Regions from separate parts of the Marinicrinis lubricantis genome, predicted to be linked through region 1. Evidence: riboswitches for the same ligand, from Rfam matches in the RefSeq annotation. Region 1 holds a riboswitch; the other holds the start of a gene.
What was found. A riboswitch is a leader RNA that binds a small molecule or an ion and turns the genes downstream of it on or off. The one in region 1 is predicted to bind thiamine pyrophosphate.
Positions count from the first base shown of each region.

Region 2: another riboswitch for thiamine pyrophosphate. It lies ahead of ACFPXP_RS10195 (acetylornithine deacetylase); the one in region 1 lies ahead of ACFPXP_RS20275 (ABC transporter substrate-binding protein).

Region 1 is NZ_JBHSQV010000184.1:71,491-74,700, reverse strand. It holds gene ACFPXP_RS20280 (MTH1187 family thiamine-binding protein) at 1-210, opposite strand, end outside; gene ACFPXP_RS20275 (ABC transporter substrate-binding protein) at 232-1,263, opposite strand; TPP riboswitch at 1,409-1,520, opposite strand; gene ACFPXP_RS20270 (cytochrome c oxidase subunit 2A) at 1,743-1,922, shown strand; gene ACFPXP_RS20265 (cytochrome c oxidase subunit II) at 1,940-2,413, shown strand; gene ACFPXP_RS20260 (b(o/a)3-type cytochrome-c oxidase subunit 1) at 2,475-3,210, shown strand, end outside.
Region 2 is NZ_JBHSQV010000134.1:3,434-6,643, reverse strand. It holds gene ACFPXP_RS10200 (ABC transporter ATP-binding protein) at 1-221, opposite strand, end outside; gene ACFPXP_RS10195 (acetylornithine deacetylase) at 218-1,534, opposite strand; TPP riboswitch at 1,934-2,044, opposite strand; gene ACFPXP_RS10190 (thiazole biosynthesis adenylyltransferase ThiF) at 2,183-3,202, opposite strand; gene ACFPXP_RS10185 (thiazole synthase) at 3,199-3,210, opposite strand, start outside.

The sequences.
Region 1 (3,210 bases):
ACATCCCATCTCAATCATCGCTTTGTTCATTTGTTCAATAATGGACAGCAGTTCATGCAGTTCACCTTCCATTGTCGTTTCCAATGGATGAACCTCGTGCTTGACACCGGACTGCTGAATGATCTCAATCGCTCGGTCTACGTAAGGAATGACCTGCTCGCCGTTAGGTGTTTTCGGAATGATTTGAATACTGACTAGTGCGTTGGCCACTTTTACAATTCCCCTTTCGAATCAGGCTTCCGGTAAAAATTCATTCGTGTAGGCTGCGTCTACATCCAGCTCCTGCTCGAGCAGCCCGTGCTCCATCATCCAGTCGGCATAGCCCTGCCATACTTCCTGCTTCTGCTCACCCCAGCGCGGCGCATCGGCTTGATATTGATCGACGAGCCACTCTTGGCTGGCCTTCACCAGCTCCGGATCGAGATCGGGCACGGCAGCGATCAAGATGTCCGCCGCCTGCTCCGGCTGCTCGATGGCGAACTGGTATCCTTTCGAGGTGGCTTCCATAAACGCTTTAATCAATTCAGGGTTTTCGTCTATTAAAGCTTCATTCGTAATGATCGTCGGCGTATAGTAATCTAGTTTCTCGGAATAATCCTTCACATAGATCATATGGATATCTTCTCCGCGGAGCTGCGCTTCAATGCCGGTCCAGGCATAAAATATCCACGCAAAATCAATGTCTCTCTTCGTTGCCGTAAAGAAGTCGCTGTTGCCGATATCGACGATTTTCACCTTGCTGACATCCGCTTGCTCCATCTGCATGATGGAATCCATAACCTGTTCTTCAACGGGGCTGCCCCATCCTCCGTAAGTTTTCCCTTCAAAATCTTTCGGAGATACAATTCCTTTCTCCGCTGGAGCAGCAAATCCAGAAGTGTTGTGCTGGATCACTGCGGCGATCGAAACGATCGGCAGCGGATCCTTCGATGTCCGAGCCATCGTTATTTCTTCCTGATAGCTGATGCCAAAATCCGCACGTCCGGCCGCAACCATACTGGCCGCTCCAGCATCCCCAGGCTGAATAATTTCTACATCCAATCCGGCTTCATCATAATAGCCTTGTTCTTCTGCGACATACAGACCCGTATGATTCGTGTTTGGAGTCCAATCGAGGACGACAGTTACTTTTTGCTTTGCTGCTGCATCCCCTTGATTTTCGCTGCCTGCTTGATTTCCTGAGGTGCCATTGTTCTCTCCTGCATTGTTGCCGCAGCCTGCAACGACCAAAGCAGACAGCAGGGCGAACGTCCATACCTTCATCCATAATTTGTTTTTCTTCAAAGTCTCCCTCTCCTTTATAAGTTTCATGTTCGTCTTGGCAATTTCAGCGAGGTAAGAGCCCTTATCTGTGAAAGAACGCACAAAAAAAGCACTTCCGTAGGAAGTGCGGCTGCACAAAAAGGATCGATGAGATCCAATAGCTCCCTACGCTGGCATTACCCAGATCAGGTTATAGGGTCTGCGTCTTGACGGGACGCACTCTCAGCCGGCCGATTCCAGCTCCCCCGTAAACTTGAAAACAAAGCCTATTATACTGATTTTTTCTATCACTGTCTACATTGAACACCCCTGACGGCCACAGGGACGATCTGAGACGGAGGCATTCGATGTTCACGATTTGTTAAACAAAACACGTTGTCGATGTGAGCAACATCACAGTACGGTAAGGTCTCGAAAAATACAATGAGTACAAATGAAGCAGTCGTAAAAAAACGGCGGTTCACGAGGAGGGGTAAGCGATGACAGAGTTGAAAACGGAGCGAGACAGACAGTCTCAAGCAGCGATGGAGCCTAAGAAGCAGATCGAAACAGAGGAACCGTCTCTCAAAGGAACCTTCGTTTCCGTCATGCTGCTGGGAGGATTTTTGATCCTAAGCTGGGTACTTGTTTTTATGTTGTTTATAGCGCGCAATGGGTAAATATGGGGGGATAAACGATGCATATTCATAAGTTGGAGAAAATTTGGCTTACCTTTGGGATTACGATGTTGGTTGCATTTTTAGTGATTTTAGGAATTTCTACGTTTGCTTTTGGTCTAGAGCCGCCAAGTCATAGCCATACGATTGACCCGGAGAAAGTCAGAGAAACGGCTCCCTTCGACAATCCAGGCTTGCGCATGGTGGGTGACGGGGAGTATGAGGCGGTCATGACCGCCTATGCGTTCGGCTATGATTCCGGAGATCATCCACTGACGGTTCCTGCCGGGTCAACCGTTGAGTTCGTAGTTACCACACCGGATGTCGTTCATGGCTTCCAAATTCCAGGGACGAACGTGAATATGATGATCGTTCCGGGAGAGGTCAGCCATATCAAACATATGTTTAATGAGCCTGGAGAATATTTGATTCTGTGCAATGAATACTGCGGCGGCGGCCATGAATTCATGCATACGACGATCGTTGTGGAATAGGGACTGAAACCGTATGGGGGTTATGAGTACGAAATATGAACAACAGAAAGAAGTGAAGATTATGAGGCCATCCGATGTAATTTTACAGCAAAACAAGTTTCATAAAGAGGATACTGCGCTCGTACTAACACATATATGCTTTGCTTTCGCAGCCTTGTTTCTTGGAGGCGTAGCCGGTCTGCTGCAGGGGCTCGTACGCGGTGGGACGATTACGCTTCCTGCCGGAATTGGTTACTATCAGCTGCTTACCGCACACGGAGTGTTCATGGCACTTGTGTTCACTACCTTTTTCATCATAGGATTTTTATATTCAGCCGTTGCCAAGACGCTTGGCGGCGAGCTGCAGCCAGTAGCAAGAAATTTAGGCTGGATCGGATTCGGTCTCATGTCCATCGGAACCATTGTCGCTACGATGATGATTTTGCTGGATAAAGCCACGGTGCTGTACACGTTCTATGCTCCGATGCAGGCATCGGTTGACTTCTACATTGCGTTAGTACTGATTGTTGTAGGAAGCTGGGTGAGCGGAGCGGGAATTTTTTATCAATATCGGTATTGGAAAAAGCATCATAAAGGAAAATTGTCGCCTTTATTGTCATTCATGTCTGTCGCCGTCATGCTGTTGTGGATCATCGCCACCTTGGGTGTTGCGATTGAGGTGCTCTTTCAATTAATTCCGTGGTCGCTCGGCTGGGTCGATGAAGTCAACGTATTGCTGAGCCGCACGTTATTCTGGTATTTTGGGCACCCGCTCGTATATTTCTGGCTGCTGCCGGCCTATATGTGCTGGTACGTAT
Region 2 (3,210 bases), on a different contig from region 1:
GTGCCGCTCTTGCCCAGCAGCGAAACGAATTCGCCGCGCGGTACATGCATGTTCATATCCCGCAGCACAGCGGTGTCTTCGGATTTTTCCCCGTACGTAAAGCTTACCTGTTCCAGTTTAACGGCCACTGCCCAATCCCTCCTATAGCGCTCAATCTCCCGCTCCTTAGCGATTATGCCGAGTTGCTGAACAAGACTCTGGATTGGCGCTGAAAAAGTCATCCTTCTTCTCCTTTTCGCGCATTACACCACCCCGCGATGAACGACGCAATGATTTGCGTATAGAGGATGAGCTGCTTCAGCTCCAGCTTCTCATCCACCGCATGGGCATCCTGGAGCCTTCCGGGGCCATAGATCACCGCCGGTATTCCCGCCTCTCCGAACCAGCCCGCGTCGGTCACCGATCTCGACATGCCGACAACCGCATCCTGCTTCACATACGCCCGATGTGTCTCCCGCAGCAGACGCGTGCCGGGATGCTTCGGATCGATTTCGAGCGCAGGGAAAATCTCGCCCCGATCCTCGATCATTGATTTTCCGCCCCAATGGAATTGCGGCGGATTTTCGCGCATCCACGGATCCGCGCCCGCGACATGTGCGATATGCTCCTCAATCTCGCGGGTGACGCTTTCGGATGACTCGTTCGGATAAAAATGAACGGTAATCCACAGCCTGCAGCGATCCGCGATAAAGGCAGCATGCCGACCGCCTTCGATGACAGCGGGATTTATCGTATTGATCCCCGGTGGAAATCCGGGATAGCTCTTCATGACGGCCCAGTGCCGTTCCAGCTCCTGGAGACCGCCAATAATCTTTGCCATTTTCTCAATTGCACTCGCTCCGCTAACCCCGCCTCCGGCATGAATGATTCGAGAGCGCATCCCATCATGGAGCGTTTCGTTGCTCTGCACCGTAATCCAACCGGTAATGACGCCCCCTTGACCTTGGATGTGCAGATCGCTCGTATCGGCCACGACCGCAAAGTCTGCAGTGTATCCTCTTTCCAGACAGGACAATGTCCCCGCCTCGCCCGCTTCCTCGCCGATCACCGACTGCAGCTGCAAATCGCCCTTCAGCTCGATCCCAAGCTCACGCACGATGCGGATGGCAAACAGCAAAGCGGCCAGACCGCCCTTCATATCGGCGACCCCTCTCCCGTAAATCAGCCCTTCCGTCAACTCACCTTCGAAAGGAGGATGCGTCCAGCCGCTGCTGTCCCCAACTTCCGCTACATCCATGTGTCCATTGAGAATCAAGCTCTGATAGTTGGAGGAGTCCGTCCCTTTCAATACTCCGACGACGTTCGGGTCGCCGGGAAAAACCTCCCAGCTGTCCGTTGCAAACCCGAGTTCCTGTAAATACGCTTCTACAAAACACTGCGCTTCCGCCGTATTCCTAGCCGGCGGACTGACGGTCGGAAAGGCGACCAGCCTGCGCAGGAGAGCAATCAGTTCATCCTGTCTTCCTTCGATTTCACGTTCAATTTGCTCGAAGAGCATTTCAACACTCCTTTGTTGATACGAGTTATAAGGCATATGTCATGTTTGTCCCACTCGGCCGTTTCTTTTTTCCGGACTGTGTGCGGCTCCCGGCGGGCGGTGTCTGGGGTGTCATGACGTGAGTGAATCACATGTTCTTTTTAGCGCATGTATATGGTGTTTTTTGTGAATTTCAATGTTGATGTTCATTGTTTGGATCGCTGTGTTGATGTTCTTTTCGCAGGTCACTGTACGGATGTCAAGTGGCTATCCATGTCCCCCTTACACCGCTGCTTATGTTGCTGCAACCGAAAAAAGCCGCCCTCCCATACAGGAAGATGGCTTCACTTACGCATAAGACGGCCTTTTCTGCACCTGCGAACGATATCGGCACTCGCTTTCTCCTCTAGCTTTAGCGCTGTACTCATGTCCGCAAGCCGCATGGCATGGCAGTCCTATCGATGTGATCCGCTTCCCTACGCTGGTATGATCCAGATCAGGTTCAAAGGGACTGAACCGGCCGTTGCCTGGTTCGATCTCAGCCTTTCGGCGCCCCTAGCAGAAACATTCAGTTATGGTTGACCAATCCGATGATCATCGATGATTAGTTCAGTGTTTTGTTCTGTGTTTTGTTCATTCACTTGTTTATTAGTGATCTATTCAGTCATCTGTTCAGTGATTTCTCTTATTTAATCTAGGACTTAATTAACCCAAATAGCGATGATACAAGCTTTTCGCTTCCGCGACATCTTTCGTACCGTGCACAAGCACCCGCCCATCGCGAAAAATTGCAAGCCGATGCGCCCCGATCGTGTACGAGATTAAGTATGGATTGCCCTGCACCGTTCCGCCCTGCCTGGACAGCTGCTCCGCCAGCGTCTCCAAATCACGCTCCACTGGCGCGGGTGGCCGAATCTGTACCGTATCTCGTCCGCACAACACTGCGGTTCGGCTGTGGTTCGAAGCCTGAAGGTACGGATACGTCGGCTGGCTGCCGCAGGAGGCGCAGTCCTCCTTCTTCAAGCGGTCAACGCCGATCGCCGTATACTGGTTGCTCCACAGGTCGAACGAGACGAGCTTGCCGCGCAGCGCCCGCTTGTTCCCCGTCAGCAGCTTCAGCGCCTCCGCCATCTGCAGCGCGACGACCATCTGTACCGCTGGCGCGATGATGCCCGACGTGTCGCAGGTCGCGCCCCCAATCGGAACGGTCTCGAGCAGACAGTTCAGACACGGCGTCTCGCCGGGCACAATCGCGCAGCTAACGCCGTAGCTGCCGACGCACGCGCCGTAAATCCACGGGATGCGCCGTTTGTGCGCGATATCGTTCAGCAGCAGCCGCGTATCAAAGTTGTCAGTCGCATCGATGATTAGATCGACGCCTTCTGTCAGCGCCTCAATCTCCGACGTCGTGACGTCGGCGACGATCGCGTCAATGGCTGCGCTGCTGTTAATGCGCCTCAGCCGCTGCTCCGCGGCAACCGCCTTCGGGAGGCGCCGCTCTGCATCATCCTCGCCGTAGAGCTGCTGACGCTGCAGATTACTCCACTCGACATAATCCCGGTCGACGATCGTCAAATGCCCCACCCCCGCGCGTACGAGGGTTTCCGCGCTGCCGGTGCCGAGTGCGCCTGCACCGACGATCAGCACATGCTTGCTTTGCAGCTGCTGCTGGCCTTCTTTACCAATAGGCGCAAACAGCTCTTGACGGGAATAGCGATCGGTCAAGAGGTGAT